Regions from separate parts of the Pseudomonas sp. LFS074 genome, predicted to be linked through region 2. Evidence: predicted binding sites of a transcription regulator. Region 2 holds the regulator's gene; each other region holds the start of a gene.
What was found. Region 2 encodes FliA, which starts transcription of late flagellar genes. Its sites were predicted from a motif close to CTAAAGTTTNNNNNNNNNNNGCCGNTAA; they were not measured.
Positions count from the first base shown of each region.

Region 1 (10,348 bases), 550 kb from region 2:
GGAAGAACGGCGCCTGCAAAAGCAGCTGGCCGATTTCGACTACGACCTGTAGGACATGCAGCCCTGGCAAAGCCTCCTGGCGGGAGGCTTCCAGGCCTGGCGATCAGCTAAGACCTTGCCGTTGCGCCAGCTCGATCAGGTCTACCAGCGAGCGCGCATTGAGCTTGAGCAATAGCCGCGACTTGTAGGTACTGACCGTCTTGTTGCTGAGGTACATGCTGTCGGCAATTTCCTTGTTCGAACGCCCCCGCGCCAGTTGCTGCAGCACCGTCATTTCACGCGCCGAAAGGCGATTGACCATATCCGCCTCGCTAGCTGCGCCCCTGCCACGTGACGCATGCAACGCCTGGTTGGGGAAATAGCTGTAACCCGACAACACGGCCTTGATGGCGCTAAGCAGCTCGGTAAGCTCCTGCTGCTTGCACACGTAACCTGCCGCCCCCGCCTGCATGCAACGCATCGAAAAATTGCCGGGGGCCTGCGACGTCAGCACGAGTACCTTACTGCCCGGGCTGAAGGTGGCCATGCGGGCGATCACCTCCAGGCCATCCAGTTTCGGTATACCGATATCCAGCACCACGATATCCGGCAGGTGTTGCCGAGTCAGCTGCAGCGCAGCCACCCCATTGTCGGTCTCCGCCACAACGTCATACCCATGCCGCTCCATCAGCATGCGTACGGCCAGGCGTATGACCGGGTGATCATCCACGATAAGCACTTTATTCATGCGATATCCATTCATTGTTATTGCTTTGGCACGCCAAGATAACCGACAGGGCGCTTGCTGGCGCGGTGATTTCCCGGCGAAACTCATGGACAGACAAAACTTACAACGCTTACAGAAATTTCCTACACATCACGACTATGACTGTAACAAGCAAATACCTTGTCACCTGGATTGAAGGTATCACCCACCTGCAAAAACGCACCAGTTGAAAACTGAGCTTAAGCCGAAGAAACGCCAGAGCAAACATGTTGAAAAAGCAAAGCAACGATGCGTAATGGCGATTATTCCGCCCTCGGAAAACACTCCTGTCTTTAGTTGAGTACTCGCGTGAGGTAAAGATGGGCGAAACCGCAGGAGACGGCCCACATGCCCCAAGCTCAACCTGTCGCCCCGCTGACGATCATTGCCATCTTCGCGGGGATTATCGAAGCCTCCGCACTTGCCACATTGCCGTTTCTTAGCGAATCCAGCCAGAAGCTCTACACCTGGTTCCTGGTAGGCTTTCCATTCTTTCTGACGGCACTGTTTTTTCTGACGCTCAACTTCAATTACAAGTCGTTCTACAGCCCTTCACCCAACAGATCCACACACGACAATACGCCAGCGCCGAACAGTGTGGCCACACCCGCCATGGCCGATGATAAACATGAAGTGGTTCAGGGCGAACCGGTCACATTCATGTTCTCCGGCCCGGACGCCTATCGTTTGATGGAGCAACAACTCTTGCATGCACTTGCCCAACCGCCCGTGCCAACGCGAACCTGGCGCTTTTACAACCTGGAAAAACGCCAGTGTGCGCAACTGTCGATCAGTGCACTTGAGGACGATGTTGCGAACCACTCCAGCTCAATGCCTTGAATATTCTTCGCGCATAAAAAAACCCCAGCCTGAGCCGGGGTTTTTATTGCACAAGCCAGCAATCAGAGCAGCGAACGGCCCTTGTTGGCAGCAATGCGCATACGCAGCGCGTTGAGCTTGATGAAGCCGGCAGCGTCCGCCTGGTTGTAGGCGCCGCCATCTTCTTCGAAGGTGGCGATGTTGGCATCGAACAGCGAATCGTCCGACTTGCGGCCAACCACGGTGACATTGCCCTTGTACAGTTTCAGGCGCACAACGCCATTCACGTTGACCTGCGAAGCGTCGATCATCTGCTGCAGCATCAGACGCTCCGGGCTCCACCAGTAGCCGGTGTAGATCAGGCTGGCGTATTTCGGCATCAGCTCATCTTTCAGGTGAGCAACTTCGCGGTCCAGCGTGATCGACTCGATGGCACGGTGGGCCTTGAGCATGATGGTGCCGCCAGGGGTTTCGTAGCAGCCACGCGACTTCATGCCGACGTAACGGTTTTCGACGATGTCCAGGCGGCCGATGCCGTTGGCACCACCAATACGGTTCAGGTCGGCCAGCACGGTGGCCGGGGATTTCTCGACGCCGTCGATGGCAACGATGTCACCGTTGCGGTAGGTCAGCTCGATGTAGGTAGCCTGGTCTGGGGCGTTTTCGGGCGAGACGCTCCAGCGCCACATCTCTTCTTCGTGCTCGGTCCAGGTATCTTCCAGGACACCGCCTTCGTAGGAGATGTGCAACAGGTTGGCGTCCATCGAGTACGGCGACTTCTTCTTGCCGTGACGCTCGATCGGGATGCCGTGCTTTTCGGCGTAGTCCATCAGTTTCTCGCGGGACAGCAGGTCCCACTCGCGCCATGGAGCGATGACCTTGACGCCTGGCTTCAGCGCATAGGCACCCAGCTCGAAACGTACCTGGTCGTTGCCTTTGCCGGTGGCGCCATGGGAAATGGCGTCAGCACCGGTTGCATTGGCGATTTCGATCAGGCGCTTGGCGATCAGCGGACGGGCGATGGAAGTACCCAGCAGGTACTCGCCTTCGTAGACGGTGTTGGCGCGGAACATCGGGAATACGAAATCACGCACGAACTCTTCGCGCAGATCGTCGATGTAGATCTCTTTAACGCCCATTGCCTGGGCCTTGGCACGGGCCGGCTCGACCTCTTCGCCCTGACCCAGGTCAGCGGTGAAGGTCACCACTTCGCAGTTATAGGTATCCTGCAGCCACTTGAGAATCACCGAAGTATCAAGGCCGCCGGAATACGCCAGTACGACCTTTTTTACGTCCGCCATGCCATCACTCCACGGGGTTGTACGGAAAGGCATCGATTCTAACGGCCTTGCGCACAAATTTACAGTGGGGCGACAGCTTCTGACGACAAAGCGACAGGAACTTTCGCAAGGGCGACGGCGCCTGTAGCAGCGATCAATTCCCGACAGGCGCGCAGATTACTTGGCAGCTGGCGCTAATGCAGTTGGTTCAGGGGCTTTTTCGGCAGGTTTCTCCACCGGTTTCACAACTACCGTAACCCGATCCAGCTCGATATTCACCCGTCGATTACGCGCCCGGTTGGCAGCACTGTTGTTCTTCACCAATGGGTATTGCTCACCATGGAAGCGCACGATGATCTGTTCTTCCGCCACGCCATGGGCTTTGAAGTAATCGGCCACCGCGAGCGCGCGCCGGCGTGACAGGTCACGGTTTGTCAGCCGGTTGCCACTGTTGTCAGAGTGGCCGTCAAGCTCGATGTGGTTCACCGTCGGGTCGGCTTTCATGTAATCCAGGATCACATCCAGCCGTGCACGCGCCGACGCATCCAGCTCGGTGCCGCCCCCCGGGAAGCCTACTTGGGTCTGGCGAACCTGGTCGAAGTTCATCGGCAGCAACTTGCCGGCACAGGCTTGGTAGTCGCTGTAGGCCTTGGCGAAGCTGACCGGCAGCACGCGCACCTCCATTGGCCTGCCGGCCTCACCGGCGTAATTGCGCACCACTGTGCTGCGCCCGTCGAGAAGACCGTTTATCAGGCGGCTGGCCTGGCCCTGGGACGAACTGAACAGCACACCGGTACGGGCCATGCGCACGCTGCCCAGGTTGATATCACCACGTCCAGGCTGCCATGGCGCCGCCGCCGCCAGCAGGCTGGCGGTACCTGCCCCCAGTACGTTGCTGTCCGAACGCAGCTGGAACACTGGCTGCTCACCTGCCCGGCGCACGAACTCTCCGCTGCCGAAACCTTCGATCGGCTGGATCAGGCGGCATTCGAACTGATCACCCTCGACCTTCCAGGCGATGTTCTCCATGCGCGTCTGGAAAGTCAGTGCGCCGGCCGGCAGGCTGGCGAACAGGGTCAACAGGGCTAGGTAACGCTGGCGCACGGGCGGCTCCACAAATTCTGACGGCTTACCTGCAGGCTATCGGACGCCGCCCGGAAAACTTGATAGCCGTGCTCGCCCCAGGGTTTTCCGGTACGATTGGGGCTTGAGTTCGACCCGCCTGGAATCCCCAATGTCCGATCGCCTGACCCTCCTGCGCCCCGACGACTGGCACATCCATCTGCGCGATGGTGCCGTCCTGCCCCACACCGTTGGCGATGTGGCGCGTACCTTCGCCCGTGCCATCATCATGCCCAACCTGGTTCCGCCGGTGCGCAATGCCGCCGAGGCTGGCGCCTACCGTGAGCGCATCCTGGCCGCCCGCCCGGCTGGCAGCCGCTTCGAGCCACTGATGGTGCTGTACCTCACCGACCGCACCAGCCCCGAGGACGTGCGTGCGGCCAAGGCCAGCGGCATCGTGTACGCGGCCAAACTGTACCCGGCCGGCGCCACCACCAATTCCGATTCAGGCGTGACCAGCATCGACAACATCTTCCCCGCCATCGAGGCGCTGGCGGAAGTCGGCATGCCACTGCTGGTGCACGGCGAAGTGACCCGCAGCGAGATCGACGTGTTCGACCGCGAAAAGCGCTTCATCGATGAGCATATGCGCCGTGTGGTCGAGCGTTTCCCAACGCTGAAAGTGGTTTTCGAACACATTACCACCAGCGATGCCGCGCAGTTCGTCACCGAGGCCCCGGCCAACGTTGGTGCGACCATCACCGCCCAGCACCTGCTTTACAACCGCAACCACATGCTGGTCGGCGGCATTCGCCCGCACTTCTACTGCCTGCCGATTCTCAAGCGCAACACCCACCAGGTGGCGTTGCTGGACGCGGCTACCAGCGGTAACCCGAAGTTCTTCCTCGGCACCGACTCGGCACCTCACGCCCGTCATGCCAAGGAAGCCGCCTGCGGGTGTGCCGGTTGCTACACCGCCTATGCGGCCATCGAGATGTACGCCGAAGCGTTCGAGCAACGTAACGCACTGGACAAGCTGGAAGGCTTCGCCAGCCTGCACGGTCCGGCCTTCTACGGCCTGCCGGCAAACACCGACACCATTACGCTGGTCCGCGAAGAATGGACAGCCCCAGACAGCCTGCCTTTTGGCGAGCAAACCGTAGTCCCGCTGCGCGCCGGTGAAAAACTGCGCTGGCGCCTGCTGGAGGAAAACGCGTGAGCGAAGACCTCTACGAAGACGACCTGGACGCCCAAGGCAGCAGTGGCTCGCGTCACCCGATGGCCGAGCGCTTCCGTGGCTACTTGCCAGTAGTGGTGGACGTTGAAACGGGTGGTTTCAACAGCGCTACCGACGCTCTGCTGGAAATTGCCGCCGTCACCATCGGCATGGACGAGAAGGGTTTCCTGTTCCCCGAGCACACCTATTTCCATCGGGTGGAACCGTTCGAGGGCGCCAATATCGAGGCGGCCGCGCTGGAATTCACCGGCATCAAGCTGGACCACCCACTGCGCATGGCGGTCAGCGAAGAAAGCGCGCTGACCGACATCTTCCGTGGCGTGCGCAAGGCGCTCAAGGCCAATGGCTGCAAACGGGCGATTCTGGTTGGCCACAACAGCAGTTTCGACCTCGGCTTCCTCAATGCGGCAGTGGCGCGCAATGACCTGAAGCGTAACCCATTCCACCCGTTCTCCAGCTTTGACACCGCCACACTGGCAGGCTTGGCGTATGGCCAGACGGTACTGGCGCGGGCTTGCCAGAGCGCCGACATCGACTTCGACGGGCGTGAAGCGCACTCGGCGCGTTACGACACCGAGAAGACGGCCGAGCTGTTCTGCGGCATCGTCAACCGCTGGAAGGAAATGGGCGGCTGGCGTGATTTCAACGATTGATCTGAAATCCAGGGGCCGCTTTGCGGCCCTTTCGCGACACAAGGCCGCTCCTACAGGGGAATGCACACTCCTGTAGGAGCGGCAAAGAGCCAGGACAGGCACTGGAAGCCTTGAAGTCCAGGCATAAAAAAACCGGCCACGAAGGCCGGTTTTTTTATGCGAGTGGCAATTACAGCTTGCCAGCGTTCTCGCTCAGGTAGGCAGCAACGCCTTCTGGCGAAGCGTTCATGCCTTTGTCGCCTTTTTTCCAGTTGGCAGGGCAAACTTCGCCGTGCTCTTCGTGGAATTGCAGAGCGTCGACCAGACGCAGCAGCTCGTCCATGTTACGGCCCAGTGGCAGGTCGTTGATGATCTGCGAGCGGACAACACCGTTGGTGTCGATCAGGAAGGCGCCACGGAAGGCCACACCGCCTTCGGACTCAACGTCGTAGGCTTTGCAGATTTCGTGGGTCATGTCGGCAGCCAGGGTGTATTTGACCTGACCGATGCCGCCGTTGTTGACCGGGGTGTTACGCCAGGCGTTGTGAGTGAAGTGCGAGTCGATCGAAACGCCGATCACTTCCACATTGCGCGCCTGGAAGTCTGGGATACGGTTGTCCAGAGCGATCAGCTCGGACGGGCAGACGAAGGTGAAGTCCAGCGGGTAGAAGAACACCAGGCCGTACTTGCCCTTGATGGCCGAGGCCAGGTTGAAGCTGTCGACGATCTCGCCATTGCCCAGCACGGCCGGAACGGTGAAATCGGGGGCTTTCTTACCAACGAGTACGCTCATTGTAATCTCCTGATGAGGGTGAAAAACCGTTTGCCGGGCCAGACGGGCCTGCCCGACATCCAACAAAGGCCGACCATCATACACGGCTTCTGATGACAGGCCGACTCCATCGACAAAGCAACCGCCGGTCGCTCAAGCACGGCCCTTCCAGAAAGTCCTTTGACAAGCATTCTCATTAACATTAAGCTCCACCCATCGACTCAACCCGCGATGGTCAGCCCTTATGTATGTGTGTCTTTGTGTCGGCGTTACCGACGGACAGATCCGCGATGCGATCTATGAAGGATGCTGCAGTTACAAGGAAGTGCGAGCCGCGACCAATGTCGCCAGCCAGTGTGGCAAATGCGCCTGCCTGGCCAAACAGGTGGTCCGCGAGACCCTGACCGAGCTTCAGGTCAGCCAGGCATCCCTGCCCTACCCTGTAGAATTTACCGCAGCCTGAACGCCCAGAATTTGAAGAACCGGACCCTGTGTCCGGTTTTTTTATGCCCAAAATTCAATAAGTTAGCGTTCCAACGCGGTTCACAAACATTCTTATTCCTATTAATTTTCACTTATTATTCAACAACTTAGGTTTGACACTCCTAAGTATCGGGCTCAAACTTCAGTGTATTGGCACACTTCTACAGGGCAGGAACCCGAAATGAAAGGCGACGTAAGCGTCATCCAGCATCTCAACAAGATCCTCGGAAACGAGCTGGTCGCGATCAACCAGTACTTCCTGCACGCACGCATGTACGAAGATTGGGGCCTGAACAAACTCGGCAAGCACGAGTACAAGGAATCCATCGACGAGATGAAGCACGCTGACAAACTGATCAAGCGTATTCTGTTCCTCGAAGGCATCCCGAACGTTCAGGACCTGGGCAAGCTGATGATTGGCGAGCACACCAAGGAAATGCTCGAGTGCGACCTGAAGCTGGAGAAGAAAGGCCTGGCCGACCTGAAAGCAGCCATCGCTCATTGCGAAACCGCCGGTGACTTCGGCTCGCGTGACATGCTCGAAGACATCCTCGAGTCCGAGGAAGAACACATCGACTGGCTGGAAACCCAGCTGGGGTTGATCGACAAGATCAGTATCGAAAACTACCTGCAGTCGCAGATGGGCGAAGAGTAATTATTCGCCGCATAAAAAAACCCGCGATCAGCGGGTTTTTTTATGCTTGCCGGAAGATCAGGCTTCAGCAGCCTTGGCCTTGGCAGCCGCTTCCTTGATCAGGGTTTGCAGCTCACCCTTTTCGAACATTTCCAGCATGATGTCGCTACCGCCAACCAGCTCGCCGGCTACCCACAGCTGCGGGAACGTCGGCCAGTTAGCGTATTTTGGCAGGTTGGCGCGGATTTCCGGGTTCTGCAGGATGTCGACGTAGGCGAACTTTTCGCCACAACCCATCACAGCCTGCGATGCCTTGGCCGAGAACCCGCACTGCGGGGCATTCGGCGAGCCTTTCATGTAAAGCAGAATGGTGTTGTTGGCAATCTGCTCTTTGATCGTATCGATGATATCCATCTAGCACCTCAGCTGAACTTTCCGACGCGGTCGTCGGCACGGTGACGCATTGTATCGGAAAGCCGAGCAGCGTGCTCGGCCTTGCCGTTGCTTACGCGGCCTCTACTTGCACGGGCACGCCATTGAGGGCAGCGTTGCCGGAAACCTGATCGCGAAAGCGCTCATCGGTCAGGTCATTGGCACTCACGCCCGGTTGCGCCTGGGCGATTTGCATGTGCACGCCCTGACGGCCATGGCCATAGCCATGGGGCAAGCTGACGACCCCGGGCATCATGTCCTCGCAGGCCTGCACCTCCACTTCAAGTTCACCCGTTCGCGAGCGGATACGCACCCGCTGGCCGTCCTGCAGCTGGCGCTGCTGCAGGTCTTGCGGGTGCATCAACAACTGATGGCGTGGCTTGCCCTTCACCAGGCGATGGAAGTTGTGCATCCACGAGTTGTTGCTGCGCACATGGCGACGCCCGATCAGCAGCAGTTCGCCCGGCACAGGTGGCGTCATTTGCGCCAGGCGGTGCAAGTCATCCAGCAACACCTGGGGCGCCGCTTCGACAGTTTTGCTGGCAGTCGCCAGGCGTACAGCAAGGTTGCTGCGCAACGGCCCAAGGTCAAGCCCATGCGGATGGTTGCCCAGTGTTTCCAGAGAGAGCTGCCAAGGCGTTGCTTCACCATAGCGCCCTTTGCGCAGGGCCAGATCGATCATCTGCGCAGGCGCCCAGGTGGGTTTCACCTCCAGTTCGGCACGCCTGGCAAACGCCTGCGCCAGGCCGACGAAGATCTCCCAATCATGCAGCGCCCCCTCCGGCTTGGGCAGGATCGCCCGGTTGAAGCGGGTGACGTTACGCACGGCCAGCAGGTTGAAGGTGCTGTCGTAATGGTCGTTTTCCAGCGCCGAGGTGGAGGGCAGGATCAGATCGGCATGGCGGGTGGTCTCATTGATGTAGAGATCGATGCTGAGCATGAACTCCAGGCCATCCAGTGCCGCATCCAGCTGGCGGCCGTTAGGCGTCGACAACACGGGGTTACCGGCAACTGTCACTAATGCGCGCACCTGCCCTTCGCCAGGCGTGCGTATTTCCTCGGCCAAGGCCGCCACGGGCAATTCACCGCCGTACTCGGGCAAGCCCGACACACGGCTCTGCCAGGCATTGAAATGACCACCCGAGGTGGTCGCCACCAGGTCGACGGCAGGCTCCGTACACAACGCGCCGCCTGTGCGGTCGAGGTTGCCGGTCACCAGGTTGATCAGTTGCACCAGCCAGTGGCAGAGCGTGCCGAAGGCTTGGGTCGAGACGCCCATACGGCCGTAGCACACTGCCCGCCCGGCAGCGGCGAGGTCGCCTGCCAGCTGGCGTATGTCGGCTGCGGCAATACCACAGTGGGCGCTCACGGCCTCGGCACTGAACGGCGCAATGGCCTCGCGCACCTGCTGCAGGCCGCTGACCGGTAAGTGCGACCCCCGCGCCAGGCCTTCTTCGAACAGGGTGTTCAGCAAGCCGCACAACAGGGCTGCATCGCCACCGGGGCGAATGAACAGATGAGTGTCAGCCATTGCCGCCGTTTCGCTACGCCGTGGGTCAATCACCACCAGCCGCCCACCACGCGCCCGCAGGGCCTTCAGACGCTTTTCCACGTCCGGCACGGTCATGATGCTGCCATTGGAGGCCAGCGGGTTGCCGCCAAGAATCAGCATGAAGTCGGTATGGTCGATGTCCGGGATCGGCAGCAGCAGACCATGGCCATACATCAGGTGGCTGACCAGGTGTTGCGGCAACTGGTCCACTGACGTGGCTGAGAAACGGTTACGGGTCTTGAGCAGGCCCAAGAAGTAGTTGCTGTGGGTCATCAAGCCGTAGTTGTGCACGCTCGGGTTGCCCTGGTAGACCGCCACGGCATTGCGCCCATGGGCTTGCTGAACCGCCCACAATTTCTCGGCAGCCAGTGCGAACGCTTCGTCCCAGCCAATCGGCTGCCAATGCTCGCCTACTCGCTTGTGTGGCTGGCGCAGGCGATCCGGATCATTCTGAATGTCCTGCAACGCCACAGCCTTGGGGCAGACATGGCCACGGCTGAACGGGTCCAGCGGGTCGCCCTTGATGGAGCTGATAAACGCCCGCCCATCGTCTTCGTGACTGACTTCGATGTTCAATCCGCAGATCGCTTCGCACAGGTGACAGGCACGGTGATGCAGGGTCTTGGTCATGGCCGCCTCTGCCTTGTTGTTGTCCAGCAGTGACTATGCGCTCACCCCCAGCCCACAGCCAGTGCGCTTC
Region 1 is NZ_JBFPFV010000002.1:1,050,871-1,061,218, forward strand. It holds gene ACNQP3_RS23020 (PA3496 family putative envelope integrity protein) at 1-52, shown strand, start outside; gene ACNQP3_RS23025 (response regulator transcription factor) at 104-727, opposite strand; gene ACNQP3_RS23030 (hypothetical protein) at 1,094-1,585, shown strand; gene ACNQP3_RS23035 (argininosuccinate synthase) at 1,648-2,865, opposite strand; gene ACNQP3_RS23040 (flagellar protein MotY) at 3,022-3,948, opposite strand; gene pyrC (dihydroorotase) at 4,079-5,125, shown strand; gene rnt (ribonuclease T) at 5,185-5,796, shown strand; gene ACNQP3_RS23055 (peroxiredoxin) at 5,966-6,568, opposite strand; gene ACNQP3_RS23060 (bacterioferritin-associated ferredoxin) at 6,792-7,010, shown strand; gene bfr (bacterioferritin) at 7,212-7,685, shown strand; gene grxD (Grx4 family monothiol glutaredoxin) at 7,743-8,078, opposite strand; gene ACNQP3_RS23075 (molybdopterin-dependent oxidoreductase) at 8,170-10,278, opposite strand.
Region 1: the regulator FliA is predicted to act here: its motif matches at 3,985-4,012, upstream of ACNQP3_RS23040 (flagellar protein MotY).

Region 2 (10,348 bases):
GATGCGCTGGGTGCCGACCGACAGGATCACCACGTGGCCCTCGTGCTGCTCTTCGTGCACCTGGCCCTGGACCAGCCAGCGCTTGAGGTAGAACAGCGGCAGCGCCTTGTCGCGTACGATCACCACTTCCTGGCCGTCGACCACGTTGGTGCGCGACAGGTCGAGGTGGAAAATCTCGTTGACGTTGACCAGCGGGAAGGCAAACGCCTGGTTGCCCAGCATCACCATCAGGGTGGGCATGATCGCCAGGGTCAGCGGCACTTTGATGACGATCTTCGAGCCTTGGCCCTTGGCCGAGAAGATGTTGATCGAGCCGTTGAGCTGGGAGATCTTGGTCTTCACCACGTCCATGCCCACACCACGACCGGACACGTCGGAAATCTCGGTCTTGGTCGAGAAGCCCGGGGCGAAGATCAGGTTGTAGCAGTCCGACTCGCTCAGGCGCTCGGCGGCATCCTTGTCCATCAGGCCCTTTTCCACGGCCTTGGCGCGCAGGATGTTAGGGTCCATGCCCTTGCCGTCGTCGGAGATCGACAGCAGGATGTGGTCGCCTTCCTGCTCGGCCGACAGCACCACGCGGCCGGTACGCGCCTTGCCGGAGGCTTCACGCTCCTCGGGCATCTCCACGCCATGGTCGACGGCATTGCGCACCAGGTGCACCAACGGGTCGGCCAGGGCCTCGACCAGGTTCTTGTCGAGGTCGGTCTCTTCGCCGACCAGCTCCAGGTTGATTTCTTTCTTGAGCTGGCGGGCCAGGTCACGCACCAGGCGCGGGAAGCGGCCGAAGACTTTCTTGATCGGCTGCATGCGGGTTTTCATCACCGCGGTCTGCAGGTCGGCGGTGACCACGTCGAGGTTGGACACGGCCTTGGACATGGCCTCGTCACCGCTGTTAAGGCCCAGGCGCACCAGACGGTTACGCACCAGCACCAGTTCGCCGACCATGTTCATGATCTCGTCCAGGCGCGCGGTATCGACCCGCACAGTGGTTTCCGCTTCGCTGGCGCCATGCTTGTCGGCGGCCGGGGCAGGGGCGCGGGGTGCTGCAGCAGGTTTGCTGGCAGGCGCAGGAGCCGGGGCAGCAGCTGCTGCTGGCTTGGCCACGGGCTGGCTGTCGGCCTTGGCCGCTGCCGGCGCTTGCACCTTGGTTGCAGCCGGGGCTTCGACGGCGGCCACGTCGCCGCCAAACTTGCCTTTGCCGTGCAACTGGTCCAGCAGCGCCTCGAACTCGTGCTCGCTGATTTCATCGCTGGCTGCACTGGTGTCAGTTGCAGCAGGCGCCGGCGCCTTGGCAGCGGGCAAGGCATCGGCCTGGAAGGTACCCTTGCCATGCAACTGGTCCAGCAGTGATTCGAATTCGGCGTCGGTAATTTCGTCGCTGGCCACTTCCGGCGCGCTGGCAACCGGCTGCGCGGCAACCTCGGCGCTGAACTGGCCTTTGCCGTGCAACTGGTCGAGCAGCGACTCGAACTCGGCGTCGGTGATTTCGTCACCTTCACCGCTCACGGTCTCGCCCTGCATCTGCTCGTCGGCCGCAGCTTGCGCCTTGACCGCATCGAGCGAATCGAGCAGCTGTTCGAACTCGCTGTCGGTGATGTCCTGCTCCTCGGCAGGCGCTTCGGCAACCGGTGCCGGTGCTGCGGCGGCAGGCGCTTCAACGGCCACGGCGCCCCCCGGCTCGGCCAGGCGCGACAGCGCCGCCAAAAGCTCGGGGGTAGCCGGGGTCACTTCGGTGCGCTCGCGCACCTGGCCAAACATGCTGTTGACCGTATCCAGTGCCTCGAGCACCACATCCATCAGTTCCGCGTCGACCCGGCGCTCACCTTTGCGCAGGACATCGAACACGTTCTCGGCGATATGGCAGCACTCCACCAGCTCGTTCAGCTGAAGGAAGCCGGCGCCCCCTTTTACAGTGTGGAAACCGCGAAAGATCGCATTGAGCAGGTCGGCATCGTCGGGCCGGCTTTCCAGCTCGACCAGTTGCTCGGACAGTTGCTCAAGAATTTCGCCGGCTTCTACCAGGAAATCCTGGAGGATTTCTTCATCGGCGCCGAAGCTCATCAAACGTGCTCCTTAAAAACCCAGGCTGGACAGCAGATCATCGACATCGTCCTGACCGGACACAACGTCTTCACGCTTATCGGCATGAATCTGCGGACCTTCACCCCGAGTCGGATGTTTTTCTCGATCTTTTTCTGCGCGCAGCTGATCGTGGTCATGCTGGATGCCCGCGAAGCGGTCGACCTGGCTGGCCATCAGCACCAGTTTGAGCAGGTTGCTTTCCACCTCGGTGACCAGGGTGGTGACGCGCTTGATCACCTGGCCGGTCAGGTCCTGATAGTCCTGGGCCAGCAGAATGTCGTTGAGGTGCCCGGCGACCTTGCGGTTGCCCTCGGCGCTGTGCGTCAGGAAACTGTCGATGCGTTTGACCAGGTCACGGAACTCCGGCGCAGCCACTTCACGGCGCATGAAACGCTGCCAGTCGGCGCTCAGTGCATGTGCCTCGCTGGCCAAATCGTTGAGCACCGGGGTGCTTTCCTCGACCAGGTCCATGGTGCGGTTGGCCGCGCCCTCGGTAAGCCTGACCACGTAAGACAGGCGCTCGGTGGCGTCGGTAATCTGCGACACCCCCTCGGCCTGCGGCATGGTCGGGTCGATCTGGAAACTGACGATGGCACTGTGCAGCTCGCGGGTCAGCTTGCCGACTTCCTGGTACAGGCCGCGGTCGCGGGTCTGGTTCAGCTCATGAATCAGCTGCACCGCCTCGCCGAAACGGCCCCGCTCCAGGCTTTCGACCAGCTCCTGGGCATGCTTCTTCAGGGTCGATTCGAACTCGCCCAAAGACGTTTGTGATGAATCCATGGCGCGCCCCCTGACGTGACTCAGCCGTTGACGCGTTCGAAGATCTTCTCGATCTTTTCTTTGAGCACCTGGGCGGTGAACGGCTTGACCACGTAACCATTGACGCCGGCCTGGGCCGCTTCGATGATCTGGTCGCGCTTGGCTTCGGCGGTCACCATCAGTACCGGCATGCTCTTCAGCTTGTCGCTGGCACGCACTTTACGCAGCAGGTCGATGCCGGACATGCCAGGCATGTTCCAGTCGGTCACCAGGAAGTCGTAGTGGCCGTTCTCCAGCATCGGCAGCGCCGTGGTGCCGTCATCGGCTTCTTCGGTGTTGGTGAAGCCCAGGTCACGCAACAGGTTCTTGATGATCCGCCGCATCGTCGAAAAGTCGTCAACGATGAGGATTTTCATGTCTTTGTTCAAGTAGACCTCCAAGCAGTCTCAAACGCGCTCGGCCCCGAGCGCGCATTCACAATTCGGTACAACGTAGAAAACGACTGCAACGACAGCGGGCTCAACGCGCCCGCCATTCCCCCAGGCGGCTGCGCAGGCGCGCGGCACACTGGCTGTGCAACTGGCTGACCCGCGACTCGCTGACCCCCAGCACCTCACCGATTTCCTTGAGGTTCAGCTCTTCGTCGTAGTACAGCGCCAGCACCAGGCGCTCACGCTCCGGCAGGTTGGCGATGGCCTCGGTCAGGGCGACCTGGAAGCGCTCGTCCTCCAGGCCACGCGCAGGTTCTACCTGGCCACTGGCACCATCCTCATGCAGCCCTTCGTGCTCGCCGTCCTGCAACAGGTCGTCGAAGCTGAACAGGCGGCTGCCCAAGGTATCGTTCAAGATCCCGTAGTAATCATCGAGACTCAATTGGAGTTCGGCAGCAACTTCATGATCTTTAGCGTCACGTCCGGTTCTGGCTTCAACCGCACGCATCGCGTCGCTGACCATGCGGGTGTTGCGGTGCACCGAACGCGGTGCCCAGTCGCCCTTGCGCACTTCATCGAGCATGGCCCCGCGAATGCGGATGCCGGCGTAGGTTTCAAAGCTGGCGCCCTTGCTGGCGTCGTATTTGTTGGCTACTTCCAGCAGGCCGATCATGCCGGCCTGGATCAGGTCCTCGACCTGCACGTTGGCCGGCAACCGCGCCAGCAGGTGGTAGGCAATGCGCTTGACCAGCGGGGCGTAGCGTTCGATCAGCTCGTACTGGGCGTCTTTCGACGCTCGGCTGTACATCTTGAAACCGCTGGCGTTCATAGCACTGGACCCGCGCTGGTGGGTTGCACCAGACGCTCGACAAAGAACTCCAGATGGCCACGCGGGTTGGCCGGCAGCGGCCAGCTGTCGACCTTCTGGGCTATCGCCTTGAAGGCCAGCGCGCACTTGGACCGTGGGAAAGCTTCGTACACGGCACGCTGCTTCTGCACCGCCTTGCGCACGCACTCGTCATACGGCACAGCACCCACATACTGCAGGGCAACGTCGAGGAAACGGTCGGTGACCTTGGTCAGCTTGGCGAACAGGTTACGGCCTTCCTGCGGGCTCTGCGCCATGTTGGCCAGCACGCGGAAACGGTTCATGCCGTAGTCGCGGTTGAGCAGCTTGATCAGGGCGTAGGCGTCGGTGATCGAGGTGGGTTCGTCGCATACCACCAGCAGCACCTCCTGTGCCGCGCGGACGAAGCTGACCACCGAATCACCGATACCCGCCGCGGTGTCGATCACCAGCACGTCGAGGTTGTCGCCAATTTCGCTGAACGCCTGGATCAGCCCGGCATGCTGGGCCGGGGCCAGGTGCACCATGCTCTGCGTGCCCGAGGCAGCCGGTACGATGCGCACACCACCGGGGCCCTGCAACATCACGTCGCGCAATTCGCAGCGCCCTTCGATGACATCGGCCAGGGTCCGCTTGGGGGTAAGGCCCAGCAGCACGTCGACATTGGCCAGGCCCAGGTCGGCGTCGAGCAGCATGACCCTGCGGCCAAGCTCGGCCAGCGCCAGGGACAGGTTCACTGAAACGTTAGTCTTGCCGACGCCACCTTTGCCACCGGTCACGGCGATCACCTGTACGGGATGCATGCTACCCATGTCTGTTCTTTACCTTGTCTCGCTGGGACTCAGGCCACACGTAGGGCAATTCTGCGTACCCTTTGGCATAGCTACCTTGCACACACTTCATCATCAACCCGCTCGCCGTGGGTTGTGATAGAGATCAGCGAACATGTCGGCCATGGCCTCTTCGCTGGGCTCGTCCTGCTGCTGCACATTGACCGCGCGGGTGACCAACTGGTGCCCCCGAGGCAGGTGCAGGTCGTCAGGAATGCGCGGCCCATCGGTCAGGTAGGCCACTGGCAGTTCATGACTGATGGCAAGGCTCAGCACATCGCCAAGGCTCGCCGTTTCATCGAGTTTGGTCAGGATGCAACCAGCCAGGCCGCAGCGCTTGTAGCTGTGGTAGGCAGCAGTCAGCACCTGCTTCTGGCTGGTGGTGGCCAGCACCAGGTAGTTCTTCGCGGCAATGCCACGCCCGGCCAGGGTTTCAAGTTGCATGCGCAGGGCCGGGTCACTGGCCTGCAGGCCAGCGGTATCGATCAGCACCACGCGCTTGCGCAGCAGCGGCTCCAGCGCCGCGGCCAGCGACTGGCCCGGGTCGACGTAGGTCACAGGCACGTTAAGGATGCGGCCCAGGGTCTTGAGCTGCTCCTGGGCGCCGATGCGGAAGCTGTCCATGCTCACCAGCGCCAGGTTCTGCGCGCCGTACTTGAGCACGTAGCGGGCGGCCAGCTTGGCCAGGGTGGTGGTCTTGCCCATGCCGGCCGGGCCGACCATGGCGATCACCCCACCCTCTTCGATCGGCTCGACCTCGGGGATTTCGATCATCCGCGCCAGATGCGCCAGCAACATGCGCCAGGCCTGACGTGGCTCGTCGATCTCGGCGGTCAGGTCCAGCAGCTCACGGGCGATCGGCCCGGACAGACCGATGCGCTGCAGCCGGCGCCAGACGGTGGCCTGCTGCGGCTTGCTGCCTTGCAGCTGGTTCCAGGCCAGCGAGCCGAGCTGCACTTCCAGCAGCTCGCGCAGGCCCGAAAGCTCGGAGCGCATGGCATCGAACAGGCGCGGATCGACCGGCGCCGACGCAGGGGCTGGCGCAGCGGCCTCGGGCGCATCGATGTGCGGTTCGACCAACGGCTCGGCGGCGGTCAGCGACTGCCCGGCGAACAATTGGCGGTTGTTGTCGCTGCTGTCCTGACGATGATCCAGTTCGGCCTGGGCAGTGGCGATGCGCGTATGGGTCTTGCGCAGCTCTTCTTCCAGTTCGGCGTTGGGCACACGCGGGGCCAGGGCAGACAGCTTGTAGTCCAGCGCGGCCGTCAGTTCGACACCGCCGGCGATGCGACGGTTGCCGATGATGGCGGCATCGGCGCCCAGCTCATCACGGACCAGCTTCATGGCCTGACGCATATCGGCGGCGAAAAATCGCTTAACTTGCATTATCCCCTACCTCAGCCGTTAGGGCCCACGGTGGCAACGATGGTGACTTGCTTGTTGTCCGGTATTTCCTGATACGCCAGAACATGCAAATTCGGTACAGCCAGACGACCGAAACGCGACAGCATGGCGCGGATCGGGCCGGCGACCAGGAGGATGGCCGGTTGGCCCTGCATTTCCTGGCGCTGGGCCGCCTCGATCAACGAACGCTGCAGCTTCTCGGCCATGCTCGGTTCCAGAAGAACACCGTCTTCCTGACCTTGCCCGGCCCTTTGCAGACTATTGAGCAAAATCTGTTCCAACCTTGGCTCCAGGGTAATCACTGGCAGCTCCGACTCAACGCCGACAATGCTTTGCACGATGGCGCGACACAATCCGACGCGCACCGCCGCCACCAGCGCGGCGGTATCTTGACTCTTGCCGGCGTTGTTAGCGATCGCCTCGGCGATACTGCGGATATCGCGTACGGGCACCTGTTCCGACAACAGCGCCTGCAGCACCTTGAGCAGGCCCGACAACGAAATGACACCCGGCACCAGCTCTTCTGCAAGTTTAGGCGATGCCTTGGCCAACACCTGCAGCAGTTGCTGGACCTCTTCATGGCCGATCAGTTCGTGGCAGTGCTTCTGCAGAATCTGGTTCAGGTGCGTAGCCACCACGGTACTGGCATCGACCACGGTGTAGCCCAGCGACTGCGCCTGGGAACGCTGGCCGACATCAATCCACACGGCCTCCAGGCCGAACGCCGGATCGCGTGCGGCAATGCCGTTGAGAGTACCGAACACCTGCCCCGGGTTGATTGCCAGTTCGCGATCCGGGTAGATCTCGGCTTCGGCCAGGATCACCCCCATCAGGGTCAGGCGATAGGCGCTGGGCTGCAGGTCAAGGTTGTCGCGGATGTGCACGGTGGGCATGAGGAAGCCCAGGTCCTGCGACAGCTTCTTGCGCACGCCCTTGATTCGCGCCAGCAATTGGCCACCCTGGTTGCGATCGACCAGCGGGATCAGCCGGTAGCCGACCTCCAGGCCAATCATGTCGATCGGCGTGACGTCATCCCAGCCCAGCTCCTTGGTTTCCAGCGCGCGTTGTGGCGATGGCAGCAGGTCCTGCTGGCGCTGCGCTTCCTGCAGCGCCTGCGCCTTGGCCTTCTGCTGCTTCTTCCACACCAGGTACGCGCCACCACCAGCCAGCAGGCCAAGGCTGAGGAAGGCCACGTGCGGCATGCCCGGCACCAGGCCCATGACGATCATCAGCGCGCCGGACACCGCCAGGGCCTTGGGCGAATCGAACATCTGCCGGTTGATCAGCTTGCCCATGTCCTCGGAGCCCGAGGCGCGGGTAACCATGATCGCGGCAGCGGTCGACAGCAGCAGTGATGGCAATTGCGCCACCAAACCGTCACCGATGGTCAGCAAGGCGTACACCTTGCCGGCATCGCCAAAGCTCATGCCGTGCTGCAGCATGCCGATCAGCATGCCGCCGATCAGGTTGATGAACAGGATCAGCAAACCGGCGATGGCGTCACCGCGAACGAACTTGCTGGCACCGTCCATCGAACCGTAGAACTCGGCCTCCTGCGCCACTTCGGCACGACGGTGCTTGGCCTGGGCCTGGTCGATCAGGCCTGCGTTGAGATCGGCGTCGATGGCCATCTGCTTGCCGGGCATGGCGTCGAGGGTGAAACGCGCGCTCACCTCCGAGATACGCCCGGCACCCTTGGTCACCACCACGAAGTTGATGATCATGAGGATGGCGAACACCACGGCACCGACCACGTAGTTACCGCCGATCACCACCTCGCCGAAGGCCTGGATCACCTTGCCGGCGGCGCCATGGCCCTCCTGGCCATGCAGCATCACCACCCGGGTGGAAGCCACGTTCAGGGCCAGGCGCAACAGCGTGGCCACCAGCAGGATGGTAGGGAACGCAGCGAAGTCGAGCGGGCGCAGGGCGTAGACGCAGACCAGCAGGACCACGATCGACAGGGCGATGTTGAAAGTGAAGAACACATCGAGCAGGAACGGCGGTATCGGCAACATCATCATTGCCAACATCACCAGCAGCAACAGCGGTACACCCAGGTTGCCCCGACCGAGCCCGGCCAGGTTGTTACGGGCGTTGCTGATTAACTGAGTGCGATCCACCGCGAGTCCTCTTGATGCAAAACTTTGACGCACAGGGGGCGCCTGGCGCTGGCTTTGCAAGAAGCTTTCCAACTTTGCTCGATGGGGGATTTATGTTGCCTGTTCCGGCCTCTTCGCGGGTGAACCCGCTCCCACAGGGACCGCAGCAGAGGACCTGTGGGAGCGGGTTCACCCGCGAAAGGGCCAGAAGCCCTGACACAAGGTCAACTGTCGCGGCGCAGGTCCGGCGGAATCGGCAGGTCGTCCTTAAGCGGCTCTGGCCGCTTGCCCTTGCCAGCCCGGTACTGGCGGATCTGGAACACGTAGGCCAGCACCTGCGCCACCGCCAGGTAAAGCCCGGCAGGGATTTCCTGTTCGAGCTCGGTGGAGTAGTAGATCGCCCGCGCCAATGCCGGTGATTCGAGGATCTGGACCTTGTGCTCCACACCGATCTCGCGAATCTTCAAGGCAATGAAATCCGTCCCCTTGGCAAGCAGCAACGGCGCTGCCCCGCCTTTCTCCGGGTCGTACTGCAAGGCCACCGCATAATGCGTCGGGTTGGTGATGATCACGTCGGCCTGCGGCACAGCCGCCATCATGCGCCGCTGCGATACCTCGCGCTGCAGCTGGCGAATACGCTGCTTGACCTCAGGCTTGCCTTCGCTGTCCTTGTACTCGTCGCGCACTTCCTGCTTGGTCATCTTCATTTTCCTGTGGGTCTGCCACAGCTGGAACGGCACGTCCGCCGCCGCGATCAGCAGCAGCCCGGCCGACATCCACAACGCACTCCAGCCCACTACCTGCAAGCTGTGGATGATTGCCTGCTCCAGCGGCTCGTTGGCGATCGACAGCAAGGCCTGGCGATCGCTGACCAGCACCACCACCGCCACCACTAGGATCACGAAGAACTTGGCCAGCGCCTTGAGCAGCTCGGTCAGGGCGTGCATCGAGAACATGCGCTTGATACCCGACAGCGGGTTCATGCGGCTGAACTTGGGCTGCAGCAGGCTGCCGGAGAACAGGAAACCGCTCAGCGCGATGGGTGCCACGAAGGAGATCACGAAGAGCAGGATCAGCACCGGCTGCGTCGCCCAAATCGCCATCTTGCCCGAGGCCAACAGGAAGGCGCTCATAGCCCGCTCGTCGACGATGATGTCGCGGGTCAGGCTGAAGTTCATGCGCATCATCTCCAGCAGCGTCTCGGCCAGGTGGCCGCCGAACGCCAGCAGACCACCGGCGCCGGCCAGGGTCACCGCCACCGTGTTCAGCTCCTTGGAGCGCGCGATCTCGCCTTTCTCGCGAGCATCGCGCTTGCGCTTTTCGGTGGGGTCTTCTGTCTTGTCCTGACCGCTCTCGCTTTCCGCCATGCTCAGCGCGCCCTCGCCAGTTCACGCAGCCAGTGCAGCGCTTCGCTGGCCAATGCCTGGTAGTGGGACAGCACATCGGCCAGGCCGACCCAGAAAATGAACATGCCCATGACCAGGGTCAGCGGGAAACCGATGGAGAAAATGTTCAGTTGCGGCGCGGCGCGGGTCATCACACCAAAGGCAATGTTCACGACCAACAGCGCGGCGATCACCGGCAGAATCAGCAGCAGGCCTGCGGCAAATACCCAGCCCAGGCGCCCGGCCAGCTCCCAGAAATGGTTGACTACCAGTGCGTTGCCCACCGGCAAGGTGGTGAAGCTTTCGGTCAGCACCTCGAACACCACCAGGTGGCCATTCATCAGCAGGAACAACACACTTACCAGCATGGTCATGAACTGGCTGATCACCGTGACGTTGACCCCGTTGGCTGGGTCGACCATCGAAGCGAAGGCCATACCCATCTGCACCGCGACGATCTGCCCGGCAATCACGAACACCTGGAACAGCAACTGCAACGCCAGGCCGA
Region 2 is NZ_JBFPFV010000002.1:501,940-512,287, forward strand. It holds gene ACNQP3_RS20400 (chemotaxis protein CheA) at 1-2,061, opposite strand, end outside; gene ACNQP3_RS20405 (protein phosphatase CheZ) at 2,074-2,862, opposite strand; gene ACNQP3_RS20410 (chemotaxis response regulator CheY) at 2,883-3,257, opposite strand; gene fliA (RNA polymerase sigma factor FliA) at 3,361-4,101, opposite strand; gene fleN (flagellar synthesis regulator FleN) at 4,098-4,931, opposite strand; gene flhF (flagellar biosynthesis protein FlhF) at 5,025-6,335, opposite strand; gene flhA (flagellar biosynthesis protein FlhA) at 6,347-8,476, opposite strand; gene flhB (flagellar biosynthesis protein FlhB) at 8,680-9,822, opposite strand; gene fliR (flagellar biosynthetic protein FliR) at 9,825-10,348, opposite strand, start outside.

Region 3 (10,348 bases), on a different contig from region 2:
ACGCAGCCGGCCAGTCGCGACAGCAGGTGGTGCGGCAGCAGGTACTGGCTGATGATGAACAAACGGGATTTCATGCAGGTTCCTTAAACTTCTACAGGCGTGTCCGGGTGGTTGCCCCATTCGCTCCACGAGCCGGCGTAAGCCTTGACGCGTGGGTAGCCGAGGGCCTTGGCCACCAGATAAGTGAAGCCGGAGCGGCGGTGGGTCTGGCAATGGGTGATCACTTCCTTGTCCGGTGTGATGCCCAGCTCCAGCAGGACGTCGGCGATGTCCTGGCGAATGCGCAGGTGGTCGTTGAGGTCCATGCCGGCGGTCCACTCGAAGTTGATCGCACCGGGGATGTGGCCGCCCTTGGCTGCCAGCACTTTCTCGCCACTGAATTCCTGCGGGCCGCGCGCGTCCCAGATGACCAGGTCATCGGCGCCCAGGCGGCTTTGCAGGTACTCGCGCGTGGCCGTGGGGGCGCTGTCGATACGCAGGCGTACCCGGGCGTTGCCGCTGGCGGGCACTTCAGTGGACAGCGTATCTGCCGGCCAGGCCTGGATACCGCCATTGAGGTAGTGGTAGCCCTTGTGCCCGATCACATCGAGCAGCCAGATGAAACGCCCCGCCCAGCCGCCGCCTTCATCGTCGTACACCACATACACGGCGTCGTCGCGATGGCCGAGTTCGCTGAACAGTTTTTCCAGTTCGCCCAGGGCCGGCAGCAGGCCGGGCGCGGGTGGCTGGCCAAGCTGGGTGCGCTTGCCTTCGACAAAGCGTGCGCCGGGGATATGCCCGCTGACATAGCGGTTGGCGCTGCTCAGGTCGACCAGGATCAGCTGCGGCGAATCCAGGCGTGGCAGCAGGTCTGCAGCTTCGATCACCAGGGGCAGGCCGGAAAAGTCAGTCATCCACGGTCTCCAGTGTGGAAAGAGGGGCGATTGTAGCGCAAGGCTCAGCCCTTGCGGTTGGCAAACACCGACAGGGCGCGCTCGATGCATTGCGCGGTCTTGCCGACAGCTTGCACGCTGATATCGGCCAAGGGCCGACAGCCCTGGTCGGCCACCAGCAGCATCAGCACCTGGTCGTTCACCGCCAATGAGCGCAGCAGTACATGCTCGCTGCGGAACAAGGCACGCAGCGGGGCGGGCAGCAGGGCCGAAAACTGGCTGTGGTTTTCCGGGGTTATGCGCAGTTGCCCAGCCTGGCTCATCAGCTTTTGCAGCAGCTTGTTCTGCGACACCTGCAGGGCCAAAGCCCCGGCTTCCTTGGGCAGGCCGGCAATCTGCTGTACGCGCAGGTAGTCACTGGCCTTGTCCAGGCTCAACAGCATGATGCGTTGCATGCCGCAGGCCAGCAGGGCCTCGCGGGCCTGGGTGGCCAGGTGCACGGTGTTGGTGAACGGGCTGGGTTGGGCCAGCAGGTCCTGGCACAGTGTGCGCCAGCGTGCCAGGTCGTCGCTGCTGGGCGGTGGCGGGGCCAGCATGTCCGGGTGCGGGCGGCGTTGGTGCCACGGCCAGATCAACGCTTCTGCCGGATGGAACAAGGCATGTCGGGCGTGGCGGCGGGCGCTGGCAGCGGCCTGCTGGTGCACCTGATGCTGCACGTCTTCCAGCGAGGTCTGCAGGTACAACGCAGTCAGCAGTTGCCAGCGCAGCAAGTGTGGGTTGTCCCAGCCGACCTGTGCTGCCAGTGCCAGGTTGTTGGCCAGCAACACGGTATTGGCCGGCTGGTTGAACCAGCGCCGCAGGCCGGGCTCGGCGTCCAGGCGGTGCTGCTGGCTGAGCAGGTCTTCGTCGCGGGCGATGTTCAGCACCTGGGCCAGTTGATCGCGTTCTTCCAGCAGCAGGCGGTAACCCTGGGTGACCCATTGTGGCAGGCGCCAGTACTCGGCCATGGTCTGGCACAGCGCCATGATGCGCACGCCAAACAGTTCTTCCTCCACCCCTGCTGCGTCCTCCCCCTTGTGGATTACCCGCAACTCCCAGATATCGAGCAACTTGGGGTAGGCCAGCGCCAGCGGCCACAGTGGCGAAAGGAACAGCAGGCTGCCCCAGTGAATTTCCTGCCAGAGCCGTGCCAGGCGGCTGGCGAACAGACCACTGGCCTGCTGTGCGGCGTGCTGGCTGATCATCTGGAACTGGCACAGTACCGGCGGGATTTCTTCCACAGGCAACGCTGGCAGGCGTCTGAGCAGCTGTTCGCTGCGCTCCAGGCCCAGGCGGTTGAGTGCGACTTCCAGGCTTTCGGCGGGCTCGGCCAGGCTGGCATTGGTGGGGTGATTGGCTTCGCGCATCACCGACAGCACCAGTGCCGGGCTGTCCTGCATCAGTTCGGCGATATCGCGCAGCGAGCGGCGGCTATCGTTTATGGCGGCCATGACCCGGTCGTAGCTGTGCTTCGGCACGGGGATGCGAACACTCTCGAGCAGCTTTACCCAGGCCTCTAACGTACGCGGGGCCTGAGCGGGCACCTTGGTTTCAATTGGCATTTTGACATCAGTCCGAACTGGCTTTTCGCATTGAGTGGCTATAGTCTGGCGCAGTTCTGCCGATAAGTAGAAGAAGAGTTTTAAAGCTCCCGTCTCTTCCCCTGACCACGACAGCAAGTGCTTTGAACCTATGGCTAAAATTATCGGCATCATCGTCGTATTCGCGAGCGTGCTCGGCGGCTACGTGCTCTCCCACGGCAAAATCGCAGCGCTGATCCAGCCGTTCGAAGTACTGATCATTGGCGGTGCGGCCTTTGGTGCGTTCCTGCAGGCCAACCCTGGCCACATGACCATGCACGTCATCAAGAAGTCGATGAAAATGTTCGGCTCGCGCTTCAGCCATGCCTTCTATCTGGAGGTGTTGGGCCTGGTGTACGAGATCCTCAACAAGAGCCGTCGCGAAGGCATGATGGCCATCGAGGCCGACATCGAGGACGCCGCCGCCAGCCCGATTTTCGCCAAGTACCCGACGGTACTGGCCGATGAACGCATGACTGCGTTCGTCTGCGACTACCTGCGCATCATGTCTACCGGCAACATGGCCCCGCACGAGCTCGAGGGCCTGTTCGACATGGAACTGCTGAGCATGAAAGAAGAGCTGGAGCACCCGTCGCACGCGGTGACCGGCATCGCCGACGGCATGCCGGGCTTCGGCATCGTCGCGGCGGTACTGGGTATCGTGGTGACCATGGCCTCGCTGGGCGAAGGTGACCAGGCGGCCATCGGCATGCACGTGGGTGCGGCGCTGGTCGGTACCTTCTTCGGTATTCTGGCGGCGTACGGCTTCTTCGGCCCGCTGGCCAAGTGCCTGGAGCACGACGCCAAGGAAGAGCTGAACTTGTACGAATCGATCAAGGCTTCGCTGGTGGCCTCTGCCTCGGGCATGCCGCCTTCGTTGGCGGTCGAGTTCGGGCGCAAGGTGCTGTACCCCAAGCACCGCCCAAGCTTCGCCGAACTGGAACAAGCGGTTCGCGGTCGCTGAGTCATGGAAAACAACCAGCCCATTATCGTCAAGCGCGTCAAGCGCTTTGGCGGCGGCCACCACGGCGGCGCCTGGAAAATCGCCTTCGCCGACTTCGCCACGGCGATGATGGCGTTCTTCCTGGTGCTGTGGCTGATGTCCACGGCCACGCCAGAACAGAAGATCGCTATTGCCGGCTACTTCAAAGACCCGATCGGCTTTTCGGAAAGCGGCACGCCCTACGTCATCGACCTGGGCGGCTCGCCTGAGCTGGCACCGGAAAAGACCATCAACCCGGAAGTGAAGGCCGAACCGACGCAAGAGTCCACCACCCAACTGAGCAAGGACCAGGTCGAGACCATGGCCGAGCAGGTGGAGCGTGAGCGCCTGGAACTGCTGCTGCAAGAACTGCAGAACAAGGTGGAAGAGAACCCGCAGTTGCAGAAGTTCAAGGACCAGATTCTGTTCGAGATCACCCAGGACGGCCTGCGTATCCAGATCATGGACGCCGAGAACCGGCCAATGTTCGACATTGGCAGTGCGCGCCTGCAGCCGTACTTCGAAGACATCCTGCTGGCCATGGCCGACACCATCAAGGCGGTGCCGAACAAGATCAGCATCAGCGGCCACACCGATGCCAAGCCGTATGCCGGCACTGGCGAGTTCGGTAACTGGGAGCTGTCGGCCAACCGCGCCAACGCCGCACGTCGTGCGCTGGTGGCCGGTGGTTACCCGGACGGCCAGGTGGCGCGGGTGGTGGGCTACGCCTCGTCGTCGCTGTTCGACCGCAAGGACCCGTTCAACCCGGTCAACCGCCGCATCGACATCATCGTGCTGACCAAGAAGGCCCAGCGCAACATCGAGGGTGAGCAGGGAGCGCCGGAGGCACCGGCCGCCCCGCCTGCCGCACCGCCAGCCAATGACGCTGCGCCAGGGGCTTCGGCACCGGCCGCGCCAGCTGCATCGGGGACGGGTGGCGAGGCCGAACAGGCACCGATGCAGCCGCGCGAACTGCGCCAGAAACTGAACATCTTCGAGGATGGTACGTTGAAGATGGATGACGCCAAGGACCAGTAAGCCCGGCATTTCGCGGGCACAACTGTCTTGCTCAACATCCAGGGGGTTCGCGATCACCGGCGTAGCCGGTGTTTGCGGCTGCATCTCCGTCAGAACCCCCGCCTGATCTTGGCCTTGAGATCAGCATGAAAGAAGGCTGCATTATCCCTGTCAGTGCAAGAGCCGCGCCCCGGCGGCAGTGTCATGGCTCGCTCGAACATGCGTTCGTCATGATAAGCCCGCACGAACAGGTCGATATGCGTACGTTCGCGCATGGCCGGCCATTTGCTCAGGCAAACCGGCAGTGCGCCTGAACCTTTGCGGAAGAAACTCACTCGCCGGCAGGTAATCGCTGCCGCCCCCAGCAGCCAGGCGGTCCACCAGGCGTCGTTGGTATCGGTCGGCAATACTCCGATCCAGTGGGTGGCATCGTTCATCTGCTGGCAGAAACTGCCATACAGGTCGTCATGGGTTTGCCCGTCGCAGTCCAACTGCACCACTTGGGTGGGGATGCCTTCGAGCAGCAGGCGCTCGTTGAGAATAAAGGCGTCGAGCCGCACTTCGTGGCGGTAGCTGATAAGAACCGGCATGGCGGTTACCCTCCCTGATAGAAGCCATGACCATCAGGGAAAGCGGACGTGTGGGCAATAGATGACGGCGAAACCAGAGCCGTCCTACACGGCTCGGTAATAAATCCTACAGATTGCTCTGGCCCGCCGCCCAGTCAGTAGCTGTCTTCTGTGAGGCTGGCGATGATCGAGCGGTAGCTGTTCATGCGCTGCGGCTTGATACGCCCCTCGTCCAGGGCCTTGAGCAACGCACAGCCCGGTTCTCGGTCATGCTTGCAGTCGCGGAAACGGCATGTACCGAACAGGTCACGGAACTCGATGAAGCCATCTTCCACGTCGTCGCGGCTGACGTGGCCAAGGCCGAACTCACGAATACCCGGCGAGTCGATCAGGTCGCCGCCGTTCGGGAAGTGGTACAGCCGCGCCGTGGTGGTGGTGTGAGTGCCTTGGCCCGACCATTCCGACAGGTCGCCGACGCGAGTGCCAGCGTCTGGCAGCAGGCTGTTGACCAGCGATGACTTGCCCACCCCCGACTGGCCGACGAACACGCTGATGTGACCGTCGAGTTGCTGTTGCAGGCGCTGCATGCCGTCACCCTGGTGTGCCGATACTTCCAGCAGCGGGTAGCCCAGTTCGCGGTAGACCTCCAGCAGTGCATGCAGGCCGGGGCCGTTCTCGTCGTTGATCAGGTCGGCTTTGTTCAGCAGCAGCAGCGGGCGCAGGCCGGCGTGCTCGGCAGCTACCAGGTAGCGGTCGATCAGGTTCGGGTGTGGCTCCGGGGCCGGGGCAAAGACAATCACGATCAGGTCGACGTTGGCCGCCACCGGTTTCAGCTGGCCGTGGTTGTTCGGCCGGCAAAGCTCGGTGCTGCGAGGCATCTGCGCCACGATCACGCCAATGCCCTGGTTGCCCGCCCGCCACACGACGCGGTCGCCGGTAACCAGCGCCGGCAGGTTGGCGCGCAGGTGGCAGCGGAATACCTGGCCTGCGCCTTCGCCGTCCTGGGCTTCTACTTCTACCTGCACGCCGAAGTGCGCGATCACCAGGCCCAGTTGCTCCGGCCCCAGGTCGCCTCCCTCCAGTTCCTGCAGCGCATGCTGCTCGCGTTTGGCTGCACGAGCGGCGCGCTCGCCCTGGATTTTTTCGATCCGCCAGTTCTGGCGGCGATTGAGCTGGCGTTTGGCCATGAAGGTACCGTGAGAAAGGCCCGGGGTGGGGCATTGAAAACGGCAGGCAGTTTAGCACGCCAGGCGCTGGACTATTCCGCTAACCTTTGAGCGGTGAATGGGCGTGCCTGGGCCACTAGGCTACTATGACGGGCTATACGAGGAGCCCCTGCATGCAAAACCCACAGAACCTGATCTGGATCGACCTGGAAATGACCGGCCTGGATCCAGACAGCGACGTCATCATCGAAATGGCAACCATCGTCACCGACAGCGAGCTGAACACCCTGGCCGAAGGGCCGGTGATCGCCATCCACCACAGTGACGACGTGCTGGCGCGTATGGATGAGTGGAACACCCGCACCCATGGCGCTTCGGGCCTGACCCAGCGCGTGCGCGAGAGCAAGGTCAGCATGGCTGAAGCCGAGGCGCAGACCATCGCCTTCCTTGAACAGTGGGTACCCAAAGGCAAGTCGCCGATCTGCGGCAACAGCATCTGCCAGGACCGCCGTTTCCTCTACCGTCACATGCGCAACCTGGAAAACTACTTCCACTATCGCAACCTGGATGTTTCCACTCTGAAGGAGCTGGCCGCGCGCTGGGCGCCGAATGTGCGTGACAGCTTCAAGAAGGGCAATACCCACCTGGCGCTGGACGATATTCGCGAGTCGATCGCCGAACTGCGTCACTACCGCGAGCACTTCATCAAGCTGTGATCCGAAACGGCGCAGATATTGTGTCTGCGCCCCCTTTTGGTGCCTTGGGCAACTGGTTAGACTGCGCGCCTTTCCTGCACGGACCCGCACCATGTTGTTGATGCTCTATCTCGTTGCCATCACCGCCGAAGCCATGACTGGCGCGCTGTCTGCCGGGCGTCGCGGCATGGACTGGTTCGGCGTGGTGCTGATTGCCTGCGTCACCGCCCTGGGGGGCGGCTCGGTGCGTGATGTGCTGCTCGGGCACTACCCGCTGACCTGGGTGAAGCACCCCGAGTACCTCGTGTTGACCAGCTTTGCGGCGCTGCTGACTATTTTCATTGCGCCGATGATGCGCCGCCTGCGCTCGCTGTTTCTGGTGCTCGATGCCCTGGGGCTGGTGGCGTTTACCCTGATTGGCTGCATGACGGCGCTGGAAATGGGGCAGGGCATGCTGGTGGCGTCCATCAGCGGGGTGATCACCGGGGTGTTTGGCGGCATCCTGCGGGATATCTTCTGCAACGACATCCCACTGGTGTTCCGTCGCGAGCTGTATGCCAGCGTGTCGTTCGCGGCGGCGTGGTTCTATCTGGGCTGCGTGTATTTCAAGGTGCCGGCGGAGCAGGCGATGCTGCTGACCTTGTTTGGCGGGTTCCTGCTGCGCCTGTTGGCGATTCGCTTCCACTGGGAAATGCCCAAGTTCCACTACAACGACCAGCAGTGAATTCTGGGCCGCGCCGCGGCCCCAGCTATTGAATGTCGTGTCGGGCCAGCGCCCATGCAACGTGCTCGCGCACCAGCTCAGATGCATCCTCGCGCCGCGCCTTCAGTGCCTCTATCACTGGAATCGTGGACGGCGCATTGCCCAACCCCACCGCCAGGTTGCGCAAGAACCGCTCATACCCCGCCCGTCGCAACGGCCCGCCTTCGGTCTTGCGCAGGAAGGTGCGTTCATCCCACAGGAACATTTCCGCCAACTCGGCATTCTCCAGCCCGTGCCGTGGCTGGAAGTCCTGCTCCTGGCTGTGCTTGGCGAAGCGGTTCCAGGGGCAGACGATCTGGCAGTCGTCGCAACCGAACACCCGGTTGCCCATCTTCGCGCGCAGCTCGACAGGGATCGCGCCCCTCAGCTCGATGGTCAGGTACGAGATGCAGCGCCGTGCATCCAGCACATAGGGCCCGACAAACGCCTGGGTCGGGCAGATGTCCAGGCAGGCCTGGCACCGCCCGCAGTGCTCGCTGGTGGTGGCTTCGTCCACCGGCAACGGCAGGTCGACAAACAGTTCGGCAAGGAAGAAATAGCTACCGGCCTTGCGGTTGAGCAACAGCGTGTTCTTGCCGATCCAGCCCAGCCCGGCCTGTTCGGCCAAGGCCTTTTCCAGCACCGGGGCGCTGTCGACGAAGGCGCGGTACCCGAACGGGCCGATGGCTTCCTGAATACGATCGGCAAGGAACTGCACGCGCTTGCGCACCAGTTTGTGGTAGTCCCGGCCCAGCGCATAGCGCGAAATGTAGGCCTTTTCCGGTTGTGCCAGGCGCTGCGCCATTTGTGTGTCGCCAGGCAGGTAGTCCATGCGCAGCGAGACCACGCGTACCGTGCCGGGGATCAGCTGGTCGGGGTGTGACCTTTTGCTGCCGTGGGCGCCCAGGTATTCCATTTCGCCCTGGTAGCCGGCGTCGAGCCAGCGCTGCAGGTGGTGTTCGTGTTCGCCAAGGTCAACCCCGGCGATGCCAACATGGGCAAAACCGAGTTCCTGGCCCCAAATCTTGATCGATTGGGCCAGTTGGGCGAGGTCAGGTGTAGAGGCGGACATGGATGGGCAAGGCAATACGGGCTCGGGTGCGTATAATTCTGCCAGACATTGGAGCCTTTGACCCCATGCCGCAGACCAAACACCCCAGCAATGCCCCTCAATTGCTCAGCAGCGTGACCGTGGCGCACCTGCCGGCACGCCACGCGCTTGCCCATAAAGGTGACTTTGGCCATGTGCTGGTGGTCGGTGGCGACCTCGGCACGGGTGGCGCCGTATTGCTCAGTGCCGAAGCCGCCCTGCGTTGCGGGGCCGGGCTGGTCAGCGTGGCAACCCGGCCGGAGCATGTAGCGGCCAGCCTGGCGCGCCTGCCCGAAGTCATGTGCCTTGGCGCCAGTTCGGCCAACCAGCTGATGGGCGTGCTGGAGCGCGCCTCGGTGCTGGTGGTCGGTCCGGGCCTCGGGCAGGCGGCGTGGGGCCGCAGCCTGTTGTCGGCGGTGGCCAACGCCGAGCGGCCGCAGGTGTGGGATGCCGATGCCCTGAATTTGCTGGCGCGCACCCCGCTGGCCTTGCCCAGTGGCAGTATCCTCACCCCTCACCCGGGGGAGGCGGCGCGGCTGCTGGGCATTTCCACCGAGGCCGTGCAGGCCGACCGCCCAGGGGCTGCGCGCAAGTTGGCGCGCCGTTACAACAGCGTCTGCGTACTCAAAGGTGCCGGCACCCTGGTGGCCGCACCGGCCGGGCAACTGGCGCTATGCGAGCGCGGCCACCCGGCGATGGCTGGCGCCGGGCTGGGCGACGTGCTGACCGGCGTGCTGGCGGCACTGTTGGCCCAAGGCCTGGACGCCTGGAGCGCGGGTTGCTTGGGAACATGGCTGCACGCCTGTGCGGGCGAGCGTCTGGGGGTAAAAGGTAGAGGCCTGGCGGCCAGTGATCTGGCGCCGGTCATTCGTGAGTTGTTGGAGGAGCATTCTGCGTGTCTGGCTTAAATCTGTTTCTGGCCGATGAAGCGGCCACGGTCGACTTCGGTGCAAAAATGGCCGAGGTGACCGGTGGTCGCGGCGTGATCTTTCTTGAAGGCGACCTGGGGGCGGGCAAGACTACGCTTTCCCGGGGGCTGATCCGTGGCCTGGGCCATACTGGTGCAGTGAAAAGCCCGACCTTTACCGTGGTCGAACCCTACGAAATCGGCGAGGTCCGAGCCTTTCACTTCGACCTGTATCGCCTGGTCGACCCGGAGGAGCTTGAGTTCATGGGTATTCGTGATTATTTCGAGGGCGACCCGCTGTGCCTGTTCGAGTGGCCACAAAAGGGTGCGGGCGTTTTGCCAAAGCCTGACCTGACCATTACCATAAGCCCCCAAGCGGGCGGACGCTCGCTGATCCTTTCGCCGCAGGGGGCTCGCGGCGAGGCCTGGTGCGTGGCACTGGCCGAACACTATAAACAGTAAGTGGGGTAGGTATGCGCATACGCGCACTGGTCGCCATCGTTGGGCTGCTGCTGACAACGGTGACCGTTGACGCTCTGGCCGTCACACAAGTCAAGAGCATGCGCCTGTGGCGCGCGCCAGACAACACGCGGCTGGTCTTCGACCTGTCTGGCCCCGTGCAGCACAGCGTCTTCACCTTGAGCGCACCGGATCGTCTGGTTATCGACATCAATGGTGCGACCCTGGCC
Region 3 is NZ_JBFPFV010000003.1:522,121-532,468, reverse strand. It holds gene asd (archaetidylserine decarboxylase) at 1-74, opposite strand, end outside; gene ACNQP3_RS26470 (rhodanese-like domain-containing protein) at 84-893, opposite strand; gene ACNQP3_RS26465 (HDOD domain-containing protein) at 938-2,473, opposite strand; gene motA (flagellar motor stator protein MotA) at 2,604-3,455, shown strand; gene motB (flagellar motor protein MotB) at 3,459-4,511, shown strand; gene ACNQP3_RS26450 (hypothetical protein) at 4,601-5,080, opposite strand; gene rsgA (small ribosomal subunit biogenesis GTPase RsgA) at 5,215-6,246, opposite strand; gene orn (oligoribonuclease) at 6,399-6,941, shown strand; gene ACNQP3_RS26435 (trimeric intracellular cation channel family protein) at 7,033-7,644, shown strand; gene queG (tRNA epoxyqueuosine(34) reductase QueG) at 7,670-8,734, opposite strand; gene ACNQP3_RS26425 (NAD(P)H-hydrate dehydratase) at 8,800-9,660, shown strand; gene tsaE (tRNA (adenosine(37)-N6)-threonylcarbamoyltransferase complex ATPase subunit type 1 TsaE) at 9,663-10,121, shown strand; gene ACNQP3_RS26415 (N-acetylmuramoyl-L-alanine amidase) at 10,133-10,348, shown strand, end outside.
Region 3: the regulator FliA is predicted to act here: its motif matches at 2,512-2,539, upstream of motA (flagellar motor stator protein MotA).